3 regions of the Diaphorobacter sp. MNS-0 genome follow, and region 2 is predicted to be linked to each of the others. Evidence: predicted binding sites of a transcription regulator. Region 2 holds the regulator's gene; each other region holds the start of a gene.
What was found. Region 2 encodes NrdR, which represses ribonucleotide reductase genes. Its sites were predicted from a motif close to CACNANATNTNGTG; they were not measured.
Positions count from the first base shown of each region.

Region 1: K2L43_RS15840 (ribonucleoside-diphosphate reductase subunit alpha) is a predicted target of NrdR. The motif match lies at 3,248-3,261, and genes of this name have one in related genera.
Region 3: K2L43_RS00550 (ribonucleoside triphosphate reductase) is a predicted target of NrdR. The motif match lies at 1,891-1,904, and genes of this name have one in related genera.

Region 1 covers NZ_CP080761.1:3,322,608-3,328,622, forward strand. The annotation lists gene K2L43_RS15825 (PAS domain-containing sensor histidine kinase) at 1-889, shown strand, start outside; gene K2L43_RS15830 (sigma-54 dependent transcriptional regulator) at 905-2,413, shown strand; gene ampD (1,6-anhydro-N-acetylmuramyl-L-alanine amidase AmpD) at 2,394-2,993, shown strand; gene K2L43_RS15840 (ribonucleoside-diphosphate reductase subunit alpha) at 3,350-6,015, shown strand, end outside.
Region 2 covers NZ_CP080761.1:2,375,668-2,381,682, forward strand. The annotation lists gene K2L43_RS11280 (lytic transglycosylase domain-containing protein) at 1-215, shown strand, start outside; ZMP/ZTP riboswitch at 259-418, shown strand; gene glyA (serine hydroxymethyltransferase) at 453-1,697, shown strand; gene nrdR (transcriptional regulator NrdR) at 1,710-2,159, shown strand; gene aroC (chorismate synthase) at 2,236-3,336, opposite strand; gene K2L43_RS11300 (CBS domain-containing protein) at 3,430-3,885, opposite strand; gene K2L43_RS11305 (O-acetylhomoserine aminocarboxypropyltransferase) at 3,984-5,297, shown strand; gene K2L43_RS11310 (alpha/beta fold hydrolase) at 5,297-6,015, shown strand, end outside.
Region 3 covers NZ_CP080761.1:123,717-129,731, forward strand. The annotation lists gene K2L43_RS00550 (ribonucleoside triphosphate reductase) at 1-1,876, opposite strand, end outside; gene K2L43_RS18920 (bifunctional diguanylate cyclase/phosphodiesterase) at 2,172-2,900, opposite strand; partial or broken gene K2L43_RS00555 (MASE3 domain-containing protein) at 3,056-5,503, opposite strand; gene K2L43_RS00560 (IS5-like element ISDisp1 family transposase) at 5,785-6,015, shown strand, end outside.

The DNA.
Region 1 (6,015 bases), 950 kb from region 2:
TGTCAACGTCCTGCACGATGGTCAGATCCCCATGGCCCTGCGCGTGCGCGCATGGCTCACCCACACGCAGGACGCCCCGGACGACTCTCCGGGGGAGCCGCTGTGCGTGATGTTCCTGCACGACCTGCGCGAAATGGAAGCGCGCCTGCGCACCGAGAAGCTGGCCGCCATGGGGCGCATGTCGGCCGCCGTGGCACATGAGATCCGCAACCCGCTGGCAGCGATCGTGCAGGCCAACGAACTGCTGGAAGAAGACCTGGACGACCCCACACAGAAGCGCCTGACACACATGGTGCGTCAAAACGCCGACCGGCTGGTGCGCATCACGGAGGACGTACTGGACATTGCGCGCGTGCAGCACCAGATCCACCAGGCCAGCTCCTCCACCGTGGCACTGGATGCCACGGTGCAGCAGGTGTGGAACGACTGGACGGCGCAGGACCCCGCACGCCGCCAGGGGCAACTGGTACTGGACGCGGGCTCGGCGCAGGTGGAGTTCGACGCCGAGCACCTGCGGCGTGTGCTAGTGAACCTGCTGGACAACGCATTGCGCTACAAGGGACCCGAACCCGATTCGCTGTGCCTCGCGACGCGCGCCACCCCCGGCGGGAAGGCCGGCGTGCAGGTGTGGAGCGATGGCGCACCGCTGGACAAATCGGTGGAGCGGCATCTGTTCGAGCCTTTCTTCTCATCCGAAAGCCGCTCCAGCGGGCTGGGCTTGTACATCTGCCGCGAGCTGTGCCAGCGCCACGGGGCGGACATCGGTCACCAGCGCTCCACACGCAGCCTGGCGCGCGGCGAGGTGGCGGGAAACGCCTTCACTGTGACCTTCCGCAGCCTTTCGCGCCCTACGGACAGCGCATCACTGTTTGACACAATCGTGGTCTGACACGGCCCACAGACCATGAATGCATCCACCGCCTCCATTCTTGTCGTTGATGACGAACCCGATCTGCGCACCCTCTATGAGCTGACCCTGCTGCGCGAAGGCTACCGCGTGGAGACCGCCGCCAGCGTGGACGACGCGCGCCAACAGCTGCAGACGCAGAAGTTCGACGTCGTGATCACCGACATGCGGCTGCCCGACGGCTTCGGCATGGACTTGCTGCACGACCTGCGCAGCCAGCAGCGGCGTGAACGCTGCGTGGTCATGACGGCCTATGGATCGGCCGAGAACGCGGTGGAGGCGCTGCGCGCGGGCGCGTTCGACTACCTGACCAAGCCCGTGGACCTGAAGCAATTCCGTGCCGTGGTGGCCTCGGCGGTGCAGGGTATTGGCGCCGTACTGGCGGCGCCCAAAGCCACCCGCCCCGGCGCACGCAATGTCACGCAGTGGCCGGACATGCAAGATCCTGTGCTGGATCGCCTGATCGGCGACTCCGAAGCCATGCGCAATGTGAAGCAGCGCATCGCCAAGGTGGCGCGCAGCATGGCCCCCGTGCTGGTGCGTGGCGAGTCAGGCACGGGCAAGGAACTGGTGGCCCGCGCGCTGCATGCCAGCAGCCAGCGCTCCGAAGGCCCACTGATCGCCGTCAACTGCGGCGCAATTCCCGAGAACCTGCTGGAGGCAGAGTTCTTTGGCGCGCGCAAGGGTTCCTACACCGGCTCTACGCACGACCGGGAGGGCTACTTCCAGGCCGCCCGTGGAGGCACGCTGTTCCTTGACGAAATTGGCGACCTGCCGCTGCCCATGCAATCCAAACTGCTGCGTGCGATCCAGGAGCGCACGGTACGGCCCCTGGGCTCCACGCAGGAAGAAGCCGTGGACGTGCGCATCGTCAGCGCCACGCACCGAGACCTGGCCGCTGACGTGCAGGCGGGGCGCTTCCGCCAGGATCTGTATTACCGGCTGAATGTCATCGAACTGCTGATCCCACCGTTGCGCGAGCGGCGAGAGGACCTGCCCGCGCTGTGCGAGGCCTTGCTGGCCCGTATCGAGCAAGAATCGGGGGTGGCCGTTCCCCACTTGACAGAGGAAGCGCTGCAGTGCATCGCACAGCACCCGCTCACCGGCAATGTGCGCGAGCTGGAAAACCTGCTGCACCGCGCGGTAGCCCTCAGCGATGGCCATGAGCTGCACGTTGAAAGCGCGCCAGCCTCCACCGTGGAGGCACCGCTGCCCCTACCGCAGCCCGTACCGTCCGCACCAGCCATCGCGCAGCCCGCTGAGCCACACGCGCCCCCTCGTTGGTCCGGCATCAGCGAAGGCATGCCCCTGCCCAACGATCTGCAAGCCTGGCTCGACCAGCAGGAACGGGAAATACTCGTGCGCGCCCTGCGCGAGGCGGGTTTCAACCGCACGGCCACCGCAGCCCGCCTGGGCATCAGCCTGCGCCAGATCCGTTACCGGATTGCCCGGCTGCACATCGAGGTACCGCAAGACGGCGACAGCCATGGCGACGCGCAGCCCTGAGCCTGCGGCCCGGCGGCCTGCCTGGCACGGCGGCTGGTTCGCGAATGCGAGACGCATGGACTCGCCCAACCACGGGCCACGCCCCCCGCAGGCCAGCGTGGACCTCATCGTGGTGCATTCCATCAGCCTTCCCCCCGGGCAGTTTGGCGGGGACCATGTCCACCGGCTTTTCATGAACCAGCTGGACTGGGACGCCCATCCTTATTTCCAGCAGATTCGCGGCCTGGAAGTGTCGACGCATTTCTTCATCACGCGCGCAGGTGTGCTGTGGCAGTTCGTGGACGTGGGCCGACGCGCCTGGCACGCGGGCCGTTCCCACTACCGGGGGCGCGATGCCTGCAACGACGACTCGATCGGCGTTGAGCTCGAGGGGCTGGAAGGTGGGAGCTTCGAGCAAGCGCAGTACGCCACCCTTGTGACCCTTTGCAAGGCGCTGCGGCAGCGCTACCCCGTGCGCTACATCGCAGGACATGAGCACATCGCCCCTGAACGCAAACACGACCCAGGCCCTGGGTTTGACTGGCGTGTACTTCATGGAGCCTTCGCCGGCACGGGTGTTCTTTTTCCGCCAGGGTGTTGATCCTCCCAGGCACCTGGACGCATTGCCGCACTTTGCGCCTTCGCCTCGCCTTCACTGCTCAGGATGAAGTTGCACGCGCGTTTGCGCGCAAGATCGGCCAGCATGCCGCACCATGGCTCAAGCCGTCGGATGCGGGCCTGATCCTACGGGGGCTGCGACGGCAGTAGAAGGCCCAGGCGTTCAATCACGTCGAAACGATCTCGCCAGCCTCTTACGGGGATACACTACCCCTAGTGTCTTGAACCATCAAGACACACTAGATATAGTGTGCGGCGACAGTCTAAGCCGCCGTTTCGCCGGCCGAAGGTGACTACCCGTCCGCCTGGCCATTTCTCCGAACACCTCCGAGGACCTCCATGCACGCTGCGCCCCTATCCGTTCCTGTTGACACCCCATCGCCTGCACGGGCCACCCCGTCAGCCACGCCGACCGGGGCCCATCCACTGATGCACTACCAGATCATTCGCCGCAACGGCGCCGTGGTGCCCTTCGAGCCGCAAAAAATCGCCGTGGCGATGATGAAAGCATTCCTGGCCGTTCACGGGGCACAGGGAGCAGCCTCGGCGAGCGTGCGCGAAGTGGTGGATCAGCTGACCCAGGCAGTCGTGCGCGCGCTGATGCGCTCGCGCCCCGCGGGAGGAACGTTCCACATTGAGGACGTGCAGGACCAGGTGGAGCTGGGCTTGATGCGAGGCAGCCATCATGAGGTGGCACGCGCCTACGTGCTCTACCGCGAGCGCCGCGCGCAAGAACGCGCACAGAAGAAGGAACAACTGCTACCCCAGATGCCGGCCCTGTATGTACAGGACCAAGGTCAGCGCGTGGAGCTTGACATTCTGCGCCTGCAGAGCCTGGTAGAAGCCGCATGCACGGGCCTGGGATCGGACGTCCAGGCCGCGCCCATCATCGCGGAGACCATGCGCAACCTGTACGACGGCGTACCCATGGACGAGGTGTACAAGGCATCCATCCTCGCGGCGCGCACCCTGATCGAGAAAGATCCCGGCTACACCTACGCGACGGCACGACTGTTGCTGCACACCATCGTGCGCGAGGTGTTAGGCCGCGACGTGAATCCCGCCGACATGGCCCTGGCCTACGCCGAAAATTTTCCACAGTTCATCCGCCAGGGCGTGGACAACGAGTTGCTCGACCCGCGCCTGATGGAATTCGACCTGCAGCGCCTGGGAAGCACACTGAAGGCCGAGCGCGACCTGCAGTTCGACTATCTTGGCCTACAGACGCTGTACGACCGCTACTTCCTGCATGTGCGCAAAACGCGCATCGAGCTGCCTCAGACCTTTTTCATGCGCGTGGCCATGGGCCTGGCGCTGCGCGAGGACGACCGCAACGCCCGCGCCATCGAGTTCTACGAACTGCTCAGCTCCTTCGATTTCATGAGCAGCACGCCCACGCTGTTCAACAGCGGCACATTGCGCTCGCAGCTGTCCAGCTGCTACCTGACGACGGTGCCCGACGAGCTGGAGGGCATCTACGAATCCATCAAGGAAAACGCCCTGCTGTCCAAGTTCGCGGGCGGCCTGGGTAACGACTGGACACGCGTACGCGCCCTCGGTGCACGCATCAAGGGCACGAACGGCGAGTCGCAAGGCGTGGTGCCGTTCCTCAAGGTGGTCAACGACACGGCCGTGGCCGTGAACCAGGGCGGCAAGCGCAAGGGTGCCGTCTGCACCTACCTGGAAAGCTGGCACCTGGACATCGAAGAATTCCTGGAGCTGCGCAAGAACACCGGCGACGACCGGCGACGCACACACGACATGAACACGGCCAACTGGATTCCCGACCTGTTCATGAAACGCGTAATGGAAAAGGGCCTGTGGACACTGTTTTCCCCCTCGGATGTCCCTGACCTGCACGACCTGTACGGACAGGCCTTCGAAAAAGCCTACATCGCCTACGAGGCCAAGGCCGAGAGCGGCGAGTTGCCCCTGTTCAAACGCGTACCGGCCGTCGACCTCTGGCGCAAGATGCTGTCCATGCTGTTCGAGACCGGCCATCCCTGGATCACCTTCAAGGACCCGTGCAACGTCCGCTCTCCCCAGCAGCATGTAGGCGTAGTGCACAGTTCCAATCTCTGTACCGAGATCACGCTCAACACCAGCGATGCCGAGACGGCCGTGTGCAACCTGGGATCGGTGAACCTCGCGCGCCATCTCAAGGACGGAGGCGTCGACCACGACAAGCTGCGCAAAACCGTGAGCACGGCCATGCGCATGCTGGACAACGTGATTGACATCAACTACTACGCCGTACAGAAGGCCAAGGATTCCAACCTGCGCCACCGCCCCGTCGGCCTGGGCCTGATGGGGTTCCAGGACGCGCTGTATGAACTGCGCATCCCCTACGCGAGCGACGCCGCAGTGGAGTTTGCCGACACCTCCATGGAGGCTCTCTGCTATTACGCCTACTGGGCCTCAACCGATCTCGCCCAAGAACGGGGCCAATACTCCAGTTACCAGGGCTCTCTGTGGTCCCAGGGCATCCTGCCGCTGGATTCACTGCAATTGCTGCAGCAGGAACGTGGCGGGTACGTGGAGGTGGACCGTACGACGCGTCTGGACTGGGACATGCTGCGCGCCAAGATCGCGCAAGACGGCATGCGCAACTCCAACTGCATCGCCATTGCGCCCACAGCCACCATCTCTAACATCGTTGGCGTGGACGCCTCCATTGAGCCCTCCTTCGGCAATCTCTCCGTCAAATCCAACCTCTCGGGAGAGTTCACGGTCATCAACCAGTACCTGGTGCGCGACCTGAAGCAGCTGGGCCTGTGGGACGACGTGATGCTCATGGACCTCAAGCACTTCAAGGGGTCGCTGCACGCGATCGACCGCGTTCCCCTCACCGTCAAGGCACTGTATGCCACGGCCTTTGAAGTCGCTCCCACCTGGCTCGTCGAAGCGGCGGCGCGTCGACAGAAATGGATCGACCAGGCGCAGAGCCTGAACATCTACATGGCCGGCGCCTCAGGCAAGAAGCTCGACGAGACATACAAGCTTGC
Region 2 (6,015 bases):
TCGGCGCAGCCAACCTGCCCGACGACGGGGGCTACGCCGCCAAGGTACTGGCAGAGCATTTCCGGCTGCGCCAGGTCGCCAATGGTCGCACGGGCGTTTCTCCCGCCGGCCCAGTGAATCCACCTCTCCTGTCCACCAAGGCTCCTGCCACACCGGAAGCCGCACCTGCAACCCCTGCCACTGGCGAGAAGGTGGCCCTGCTGAGCGGCCTCTGAAGAGCCTACTCTGGCATTGATGAAGGGCGTGCTCAGCTACACTAGCAGGGCACGCAACTGGCGATAGGCGCGGACGTCCCCCGGGGCACCGCCGCTGACGTGGACACCGGCAGGAAACAGCGTTTTTCTGCAAACCACTGGGGAGCGTGCCGCGCGGCAGGCACCAGCCCCGCAGCGATCCGTCGTTCGCCTGGGCAGCCCTTGATTGCCAAGGGACACTTAGTTCATCGGACTGCCATGTACCAACGCAATATTCTTGTCGAACAAACCGATCCCGAGGTGTGGGCCGCCATCCAGGCCGAAGACCGCCGCCAGGAAGAACACATTGAGCTGATCGCCAGCGAGAACTACGCCTCGCCCGCCGTGATGGCCGCTCAGGGCTCGCAGCTCACCAACAAGTACGCCGAAGGCTACCCTGGCAAGCGCTACTACGGCGGCTGCGAGAACGTGGACGTGATCGAGCAGTTGGCCATCGACCGCATCAAGCAACTCTTCGGCGCCGAAGCGGCCAATGTGCAGCCCAACTCGGGTTCGCAGGCCAACCAGGCTGTGCTGATGGCCTTCCTGAAGCCCGGCGACACCATTCTGGGCATGAGCCTGGCCGAGGGCGGCCACCTCACGCACGGCATGCCGCTGAACATGAGCGGCAAGTGGTTCAACGTAGTCTCCTACGGACTGAACGACAAGGAAGAGATCGACTACGACGCGCTGGAAGCCAAGGCCCGCGAGCACAAGCCCAAGCTGATCATCGCCGGCGCCTCCGCCTACGCCCTGCGCATCGACTTCGAGCGCTTCGCGAAGATCGCCAAGGAAGTCGGCGCCATCTTCTGGGTGGACATTGCCCACTATGCCGGCCTGGTCGTCGCGGGCGAGTACCCCAACCCGGTGCCGTTTGCGGACGTGGTGACCTCCACCACGCACAAGAGCCTGCGCGGCCCACGCGGCGGCATCATTCTGATGAAGGCCGAGCACGAGAAGGCCATCAACAGCGCCATCTTCCCCGGCCTGCAGGGCGGCCCGCTGGAGCACGTCATCGCCGCCAAGGCCGTGGCCTTCAAGGAAGCCCTGTCGCCCGAGTTCAAGCAGTATCAGCAGCAGGTGACCAAGAACGCCAAGGTGTTCGCGGAAACGCTGATCCAGCGCGGACTGCGCATCGTGAGCGGTCGCACCGAAAGCCACGTGATGCTGGTGGACCTTCGCGCCAAGGGCATCACCGGCAAGGAGGCCGAGGCAGCCCTGGGCAAGGCCCATATCACGATCAACAAGAACGCGATCCCCAACGATCCCGAAAAGCCGATGGTCACCAGCGGCATTCGCGTGGGCACGCCCGCCATCACGACACGGGGTTTCAAGGAAGAGGAAACGCGCCTCACGGCCAACCTGGTGGCCGACGTGCTGGACAATCCGCATGACGAGGCGAACCTGGAAGCCGTGCGCGCCAAGGTGCACGCGCTGACCAGCCGCTTCCCGGTCTATCGCTGATCGACCGCCGCGATGAAGTGCCCCTTTTGCAGCCATCAGGAGACCCAGGTCGTCGAGACCCGCGTCTCCGAGGACGGGGACTTCATCCGCCGCAGGCGCCAGTGCGGCGCCTGCGACAAGCGCTTCACGACCTACGAACGACCGGAAGTCAACTTCCCCACGGTTGTCAAGAAGGACGGCCGCCGCGTCGAATACGACCGCGAGAAACTGCTGGGATCGTTCAAGCTGGCGCTGCGCAAGCGCCCGGTGAGCACAGTGCAGATCGACTCGGCCATCGAGCGCATCGAGGAAAAGCTGCTCAACCTGGGGCAGCGCGAGATTCTGTCCAGCCGCATCGGCGAGCTGGTCATGCGCGAGTTGAAGAAGCTCGACAAGGTGGCCTATGTGCGCTACGCCAGCGTGTACCGCAGCTTCGAGGACATCGACGAGTTCCGTGCGCTGGTGGACGAAGTCCGCAAGTAAGCCGCTGCTCTCCCATTGCTCTTCTATTGATAGCTGACAGCGCCCACTGGGCGGGCGCTACAGCCGTTTTTGACCATCACCCCTGGCGGACTGCCGGAATCGGAGCCACGGCCTGCACCACGTCGCCGCATTGCGCACGGTGGCGCAGCGCATGGTCCATGATGACCAATGCAAGCAACGCCTCGGCGATCGGCGCGGCGCGGATGCCCACGCAGGGGTCGTGGCGCCCCTTCGTGATCACCTCGGTACTCTGGCCGTGGATGTCGATGGACTCGCGCGGGCTGATGATGGAACTGGTGGGCTTGATGGCCAGCGACACCTCGATGTCCTGCCCGGTGCTGATGCCGCCCAGCACGCCACCCGCGTTGTTGCTGGCGAAGCCCGTGGGCGTGAGCGAATCGCCGTGCGTGGTGCCGCGCTGGGCCACGCTGGCAAAGCCGGCACCGATCTCCACACCCTTCACGGCGTTCAGGCCCATCATCACATGGGCGATGTCGGCGTCCAGCTTGTCGTACAGCGGCTCGCCCAGTCCCACGGGCACACCGGTAGCTTGCACACGAATGCGCGCGCCGCAGGAGTCGCCGGACTTGCGCAGCGCGTCCATGTAGTCCTCGTAGGCCTGCACGTCGGCCACCGGTGCGAAGAAGGGGTTGTGCGGCACATGCTCCCAGCTCTCGAACGGGATGGGCAGTTCGCCCAGTTGGGTCATGCAGGCACGAAAGCGGGTGCCGTATTTCTCGGCCAGCCATTTCTTGGCCACCGCGCCGGCGGCTACGGTGGGTGCCGTGAGGCGCGCAGACGAGCGGCCGCCACCGCGCGGGTCGCGCAGGCCGTACTTGTGCCAGTAGGCATAGTCGGCATGCCCCGGGCGGAAGCTCTGCGCGATGTTGCCGTAGTCCTTGCTGCGCTGGTCGGTGTTGCGGATCAGCAGCGCGATGGGCGTGCCGGTGGTCTTGCCCTCATATACGCCCGAGAGGATTTCCACCGCATCCGGCTCGTTGCGCTGCGTCACATGGCGGCTGGTGCCGGGGCGGCGGCGGTCCAGGTCGGCCTGAATGTCGGCCTCGGACAGTTCCATGCCGGGCGGGCAGCCGTCGATCACGCAGCCGATGGCGGGGCCATGGGATTCACCAAAGTTGGTGACGCAAAAAAGGGTACCGAGTGTGTTGCCGCTCATAGGGGTGCGATTATCCCCGAGCCACTGTTACTACCAAAAAAATAGCTGCCAGCGCTTGATTGACAAGCGCTGGCAGCTATTTTGATCACCAAATCAGTTGGCCGGCCGCGATTCTTCCTGCGGCCAGTCGCGGATGTAGGCCTTGAGCAGCTTGTTCTCGAAATTCTGGCTGTCCACCACGGCCTTGGCCACGTCGTAGAAGCTGACCACGCCCATCAGCATGCGCTTGTCCATCACGGGCATGTAGCGCGCGTGGCGGCCCAGCATCATGCGGCGCACCTCGTCCATGTCGGTCTCCAGGGTGCAGGTCAGCGGCGCGTCGTCCATGGCGGTACGCACCAGCATGGTGCCCACGCCGCCACCATTTTTCGTCAGCGCCTGGATCACCTCGCGGAAGGTGAGCATGCCCACCAGGTCGCCATGTTCCATCACGACCAGCGAGCCGATGTCCTTCTCGGCCATGGCATCCACGGCGCGGGCCAGCGGCTCGTCGGGATGCACGGTGTAGAGGGTGTTGCCTTTGAGGCGCAGGATGTCGCTGACTTTCATGGGGAGTCTCCGAAGGGTTCTGCAGGCGCTGCATGCAGCCCGATAGCGAATAAATATAGCCCACAATGGCGCACAAATTCACCACTTTGGAGACATGAATGCCCGGATATTCCGACCCCGGCTTCGACACGCTGGCCCTGCACGCCGGCGCGCAGCCGGACCCCGCCACAGGTGCGCGCGCCGTGCCGATCCACCTGAGCACCTCGTTCGTCTTCGAGTCGAGCGACCATGCGGCGGCCCTGTTCAACCTAGAGCGCCCGGGCCATGTGTACAGCCGCCTGAGCAACCCCACCAACGCGGTGCTGGAGCAGCGCGTGGCAGCGCTGGAGGGCGGCGTGGGGGCGATTGCCGTGGCCAGCGGGCAGGCCGCGCTGCACCTGGCGATTGCCACATTGATGGGCGCAGGCAGCCACATCGTGGCCAGCACGGCGCTGTATGGCGGCAGCCAGAACCTGCTGCACTACACGCTGCGCCGCTTCGGCATTGACACCACCTTCGTGAAGCCCGGCGACATCGACGGCTGGCGCGCCGCCATCCGCCCCAACACCAAGCTGTTCTTTGGCGAAACCGTAGGCAACCCCGGGCTGGAGGTGTTGGACATCCCCACGGTCGCGGACATTGCGCATGAAGCTGGCGTGCCCCTGCTGGTGGACTCCACCCTCACCTCGCCGTGGCTCATCAAGCCCTTCGAGCATGGCGCGGACCTGGTGTACCACTCGGCCACCAAGTTCCTCTCAGGCCATGGCACGGTGATCGGCGGCGTCGTGGTCGATGGCGGCAGCTTCGACTGGGAAGGCTCCGGCCGCTTCCCCGAGCTGACCCAGCCCTACGACGGCTTTCACAACATGGTGTTCACCGAGGAGAGCACTGTGGGCGCCTTCCTGCTGCGCGCGCGCCGCGAGGGCCTGCGCGACTTCGGCGCCTGCATGAGCCCGCACACCGCCTGGCTGATCCTGCAGGGCATCGAGACCCTGCCGCTGCGCATGGAACGCCACACGCGCAATACCGAGAAGGTGGTGCAGTTCCTGGCCAGCCACCCGTTCGTCGAGCGCGTGGGCCACCCGCTGCTCGCGTCCCACCCCAGCCACCAGCTAGCGCAGCGCCTGCTGCCGCGCGGCGCGGGCTCGGTGTTCAGCTTCGACCTCAAGGGCAACCGCGAGCAGGGTAAGACGTTTATTGAGACGCTCAAGCTCTTCAGCCACCTGGCCAATGTGGGTGACTGCCGCAGCCTGGTGATCCACCCCGCCTCCACCACGCACTTCCGCATGAGCGACGAAGCGCTCGCCGCGGGCGGCATCAGCCAGGGCACGATCCGCCTGTCGATCGGGCTGGAAGATGCCGACGACCTGATCGACGACCTCAAGCGGGCACTCAAGGCTGCGGAGAAGCAAGCGGGAAAGGCAGGTGCGTGATGTACGTGCAAGTCAACGGCGCACAGACCTACTGCTACACCGGCGGCAAGCCCTTCGATGCCGCCAAGCCCACCGTGGTGTTCATCCACGGCGTGCTCAACGACCACAGCGTCTGGGCGCTGCAAAGCCGCTACATGGCCAACCATGGCTGGAACGTGCTGGCCGTGGACCTGCCCGGCCACAGCAAAAGCGCGGGCGATGCCCCTGCAAACGTGGAGCAGGCGGCCGACTTCGTGGGCGCCCTGCTCGACGCGCTGTCCATCCAGCGCGCCGCGCTGGTGGGCCATAGCTGGGGCTCGTTGATCGCGCTGGAGGCCGCCGCACGCCTGGGCGGGCGCGTGAGCCATCTGGTGCTGGTGGGTACGGCCTATCCGATGAAGGTGTCGCCCGCGCTCATCGAGGCATCGCAGACCGACCCCGAGCAGGCGCTGCGCATGGTCAACGTGTTCTCGCGCAGCACCCTCGCACCCCCCTCAGGCGCGGGCTTCTGGGTGTACGGCGCGGGCATGGCGCTGGGCCGCAAGGTGCTGCGCAGCAACCCGCAGGTCAATGTGTTCCACCGCGGCTTCGTCGCCTGCGACAGCTACTCCCATGGCGAGCAGGCCATCGCAGCGGTGCAGTGCCCCGTGCTGTTCGCCTTGGGCACACAAGACCAGATGACCACGCCCAAGGCCGCGCAGGGGTTGATCCAGGCCGCGCGATCCGCGGGCAAGGACGT
Region 3 (6,015 bases), 1.7 Mb from region 2:
GTTTCACCAGCTCGCGGCAGGCAGCGCCGCTGGAGATGCGCTCGCCCATGTACAGGTGCAGCACCGTGCCGCCGGTGTACTTGCCCTGCAGCGCCTCTTGCCGCTGCAGCGCCTCGAACGGGTCGTCGGTGAAGCCCACGGGCAACTGCGAGCTGTTGGTGTAGTAGGGCTGCTCGGCCGTACCGGCCTGCAGGATGGCGGGCCAGCGCTTCTTGTCTTCCTTGGCAAAGCGGTAGGTGGTGCCTTCGGCGGGCGTGGCCTCCAGGTTGTAGAGGTGGCCGGTTTCTTCCTGGAACTGCACGATGCGCGCGCGCACATGGTCCAGCAGGCGCAGGGCGAACTGGTGACCCCAGTCGCTGGTGATGTCGTGCGCGCCGCCGGTGAAGTTGCGCACCATCTCGTTGATGCCGTTCACGCCCAGCGTGCTGAAGTGGTTGCGCAGCGTGCCCAGGTAGCGCTTGGTGTACGGGAACAGGCCCTGGTCCATCAGGCGCTGGATGAGCTTGCGCTTGACCTCCAGGCTCTGCTTGCCCAGTTCCAGCAGGCGGTCCAGCGCCGCCAGCAGGGCCGCCTCGTCGCCCGCGTGCAGATAGCCCAGGCGCGCGCAGTTGACGGTGACCACGCCCAGGCTGCCGGTCTGCTCGGCGCTGCCGAACAGGCCGTTGCCGCGCTTGAGCAGCTCGCGCAGGTCCAGCTGCAGGCGGCAGCACATGGAGCGCACCATGTTGGGCGACAGCTCGGAATTGATGAAGTTCTGGAAGTACGGCAGGCCGTACTTGGCCGTCATGTCGAACAGGGCGACGGCGTTCTCGCTCTCCCACGGGAAGTCGGGCGTGATGTTGTACGTGGGAATCGGGAAGGTGAACACGCGGCCCTTGGCATCGCCCGTGGTCATCACGTCGATGTAGGCGCGGTTGATGACGTCCATCTCGGCCTGCAGCTCGCCGTAGCAAAACGGCATCTCCACGCCGCCGATCACCGGCACCTGCTCGCGCAGGTCCTCGGGACAGGTCCAGTCGAAGGTGAGGTTGGTGAACGGCGTCTGCGTGCCCCAGCGCGAGGGCACGTTGAGGTTGTAGACCAGCTCCTGGATGCACTGGCGCACGGCGGCGTAGTCCATGCCGTCCTTGCGCACGAAGGGCGCCATGTAGGTGTCGAACGACGAGAACGCCTGCGCGCCGGCCCATTCGTTCTGCAGCGTGCCGAGGAAGTTCACGATCTGCCCCACGGCGGAGCTCATGTGCTTCGGGGGCCCCGCCTCCACCTTGCCCGGCACGCCGTTCAGCCCCTCGTGCAGTAGCGTGCGCAGCGACCAGCCCGCGCAGTAGCCGCTGAGCATGTCGAGGTCGTGGATGTGGATGTCGCCATTGCGGTGCGCCTCGCCGATCTCGGGCGCGTAGACGTGCGAGAGCCAGTAGTTCGCCGTCACCTTGCCTGCCACGTTCAGGATCAGCCCGCCCAGCGAGTAGCCCTGGTTGGCGTTGGCGTTCACACGCCAATCGGCGCGCGTGAGGTACTCGTTGATGGAGCTTTCCACATGCACCAGCGTCTGCCGGTCGGCGCGCAGGGTGGCGTGGCGCTGGCGGTAGGCCATGTAGGCGCGCGCGGTCTGCAGATGGTTGGCGGCGATCAGCGTCTGCTCCACCACGTCCTGGATCTGCTCGATGGCCGGTGCCTCGCCATGGAAGCGGTGGATCAGCACCTTGGTGGCCTGCGCCGTGAGCAGACGGGCCTCGTCCTCGCCGAACTCGCCCGTGGCCTGGCCGGCCCGTGCGATGGCCGACTGGATGCGCACAGCATCGAAAGGTGTGCGCTCGCCGTTGCGTTGGATGACGTCGCGCGGCAGGCTGGCGACGATCGGAGATGGTGGTGTCATGGCAACCCTTCAAACACTACATATAGTGTTCACCATACCTATCAAACACTATAGGTAGTTTGATCAGGCACAAACCGCAGGGCAGAAAAGGGCCTGTGCAGAGGGGGGCTGCGGTGCGCGGCTTGTGGCCCGAGCGCCACGGGGTGGGGCCGCAGCAGGCCCGCGCCCGAGAGGCTGGGCGGGGGATCGGGGCGCCGTGGAGGGTTTGACGCCGTTTGGCCTTCTGGCGCTGGAGGGATAAGCGCTGGAAGCTATTAAAACAGTAGCAACCGGGTTGCGTGCGGCGCGACGCGTGTCAGGCCAACTCGACGCCGGCCTGCGCATTGCGCACAAAGGCCTCGAACGCGGCGGGCTCCAGCGGCCGGCTGTACCAGTAGCCTTGCATTTCGTCGCAGCCGCAGGCCTGCAGCAACGCGGCCTGCTCGGCCGTCTCCACGCCTTCGGCAATGGTGGCCATGCGCAGGCTGTGGGCCATCTTGATGATGGCCGTCACGATGGCCTGGTCGCTGGCCTGGTGGGCGAGTTCGCGCACGAAGGACTGGTCGATCTTGAGCTTGTCGATGGCGTAACGCTTGAGGTAGCTCATGGAGGAATAGCCTGTGCCGAAGTCGTCCAGCGCCACGCGAAAGCCCACCTCATGCAGGCGGCGGATGGTGGTCTCGGCCTGTTCCGGGTTTTTCAGCGCGACGGCCTCGGTCAACTCCACCTCGATGCGCTGGGGCGAAACGTCCATGCGCTGCAGGATGCGCACCAGCTCCTCGACGAAGTGCGGCCGCGCGAACTGCGCAGCCGATACGTTCACCGCCACCACCAGCGGCGGCAGGCCCGCGGCATCCCAGGCGCGCAACTGCTGCGCCACCTGCTCCACCACCCAGAAATCGATGGCCACGATGGAGCCGCTTTGCTCGGCGATCGGGATGAACTCGGCCGGAGACACCAGCCCCCAGCGCGGATGGCGCCAGCGCAGCAGCGCCTCGGCGCCCGCCAGCGCGCCGCTGCCCAGCGTGCGCTGGGGCTGGAACACCAGGAACAGCTCGCCGCGGTGCGCCGCGCGTCCTTGAGGCCGGCGGCCAGCTCCAGCGAACGCTGCGTGTGCGCCTGCATCTCGGGTGCGAAGAAGCGCAGCCCGTTGCGCCCGTCCTGCTTGACGCGGTACATCGCCACTTCCGCGGCGGACGCCAAGGTGCTGGCGGTGCGCGCGTCGTCGGGGTAGACGGCGATGCCGGCCGACGCGCTGACGGATACGGCATGGCCTTGGATCTGCAGTGTGGTCTGCAGCTGCGCCAGCGCATCCTGCGCCAGCAGCGCCACCGCCGCCTGGTCCGCCAGGGGCACGATGGCCGTGAAAGCGTCGCCCGAATAGCGCGCCACGGGAATGTGCGGCGCCAGGCAGGCGCGCAGCCGGTTGCCCATCTCCAACAGCAACTCGTCACCGGCCGCGTGGCCCAGGGTTTCGTTCACCAGCTTGAAGTTGTCCAGGTCGAACCACAGCACCGACACCCGTTCGTGGCTTGCGTCGGCGCGGTCGATGGCTTGCGTCAACTGTTCGTCGAAGGCTTTCTTGTTGAGCAGGCCGGTCAGCGTGTCATAGTTGGAGAGGGCGCGGATGCGCTCCTCCGCCTCGCGCCGCTGCGTGATGTCCTCCATGTGCGCGACGTAATGCGTCACTTCGCCGAACACGTCGCGAACGGGGTAAAGCGAGGCGTTTTCCGTATAGACCTGTCCGTTCTTGCGGCGGTTGATGAGTTCGCCCTGCCAGGGCAGGCCGCGCGGCAGCTTGGTCCACATATCGGCATAGGTGGTCCGCGGCGTCAGTCCCGACTGCAGCACGCGCGGGTTGCGGCCCAGCACCTCTTGTGCGCCGTAGCCGCTGACTTCGCTGAAGGCCTTGTTGACGTAGACGATGCTGGCGTCGATGTCGGTGATGACCACCGGACTGGGGCTCTGGTCCAGCGCCTCCGACAGGCGGTGGATGACGGCCTCCTGGCGGCGCTGGGCCGTGTGCTTCCAGAGGGCGTCGGCCACGGTCTGCAGCGCCTGTGCGTCGCGTGGGTGATAGTCCCGCGCCTTGCCGGCCACGCCCAGCAGCAGGCGCGGCCTGCCGCCTTCCACCACGGGCACGCAAGCCCAGCGGGCCGTCGCGCCGCCCGGTGCGCGCCCAGCCGCCGCATCGTGCGGCGCGTTCGTCACCACGGCGCGGCGTTCGCGCAGGGCGGTTTCCCACGGCGGCATGTCGGGCGGGGCGTTCTCGTGCGAGCAGGCGGCCAGTGAGGTGCCGCGTGCGTCGTCGTGCACGAAGTACAGCACGGCCAGCGCGCTGCCGGTCAGGGTCTGGACATGCGCCAGGCCGCGGCGCAGCAGGTCTGCCTCGGGCTGGTGGATGTCGTGCTGCTGCAGGTCCAGCAGGGCGGCGTTCAGGCCGGCCTCGGAGCGAATGCGCTCCTCGTTCTCCACGGTGGGCGTGATGTCGCGCGACAGCATCAGGAAGGTGTCGGGCTGGCCCGCGACCGCGGATTTGCGGGAGACGGACAGCTCGAAATGCCGCTCGCCCAGGGGCAGCGGCAACGTGATGCGCTGGCCGCGGCTCATGCCCGTGCGTTCAGCCTCCGCCAGTGCCTCGAAACACTGCGCGGCAGCCGCCGGCGGCAGCGCCTCGTCCAGCGTTTTTCCCAGCAACTGGGGCAGCGGGGTCAGGATCTTGCTGGTCTCGTTGGCGTGCACCGCGAGGTACACCCCCTTGCGGTCCACCTCGAACAGCAGGTCGGGCAGCGTGTTCAGCGTGGCGCGCTGCCGGGCCTCGGCGGCGCGCAGGTCCAGGTACGGGATCTGCACCGTTTCCACGAACAGGCCGCGGTACAGGAAGCCATAGGCCAGGATCTTGTAGAAGTGGCCGGCGACGTTGTACACATCGGTCACGTTGGCGTAGAGCGTGAAGAAGATCTCGCTCATGGCCATGGTGAACGATGCCAGCGCCAGGTGCGACAGACCGAACTCGCGCGCATGGCGCAGTTGCGTGAGGAAGCCCACGCCCGCCAGCACGTACGCGGTTGCCAGCGCGTATTCGAAACGGACCTTGAAGGGCGTGAGCCCTGCCTCGGGCGTGAAGGTGCGGGGCAGCCACTGCGGATGCCCCAGCAGCACGTAGTGCACCGCGCCCACCAGCAGCGCCACCCACAACAGCCCCGCGTAGCGCGAGCGGCGGCCCAGCCATTCATTCCAGCGGTGGGGCCATAACGCGGCCCACAGCAGGGCCAGCGCCGCCAGCGCGCGCGCGGCCAGCCAAAAGTTGATGGCCTTTTCCGGGTCGCTGGGGGTCACGAAGTCCGGCATGCCGGCGTAGGACAGGCTGTGGGTCAGGTCCAGCACCGCCACGCCCAGCAGCCCCAGGCCGAGGACCAGCACCCGCCCGTTGGGCCGGTACCTTTGCGTGGCCCAACTGATGCTGAACACCATTGCCGCCACGCCGATGGACACGACCTCCATCGCGGTGTGCAGCGGCAGGTAGCCCGCCATGCCGCGCGCGGCATCCGGCGCGGGCAGGGTCTTCAACAGCCACAGGCTGACCAGCAGCACGGCGAACCAGATGAGGGACTGGCGGAACTCCTGGCGGTGGGCGGGGTGCATCATGTGCGGCGTGGTGGTGGGTCGATGCCAGGGGCGCGTGGACGCGGTACCCCGTGCAAATGTAGGCAGACGTTACATCACGGCAGTGATTGTGCGGGCGATCGCCCCCAAAAACGACAAGCCCGCCGGCAGCCGCGGAGGGGCCCGCGCGGCGCAAAAAAAAAGCCGGCACAAGGCCGGCTGAAAAGCAAGGCGCCCCTAACAGGCCGTTGAAAAATCCCCCGCCGACGCCCGCGTTGGCCGCTACGATCTGAAGCCATCGGTGAACGACCCAGACGAGGACGATGAGAGGCAGTCAAGATTTCCAGGGGGCGATGTTCAGCTACATCAGCCTTGAAGAGCGCGTGCCGCAGGCACACCCGCTGCGCAAGTTGCGCGCGGTGGTTGATGCGCTGCTGGCAACCATGAACCGCGAGTTCGAAGCGGTGTACGCCCGCCGTGGCCGCCCATCGGTGCCACCGGAGATGCTGCTCAAGGCCTTGCTGCTGCAGATCCTGTTCTCCATCCGCAGCGAG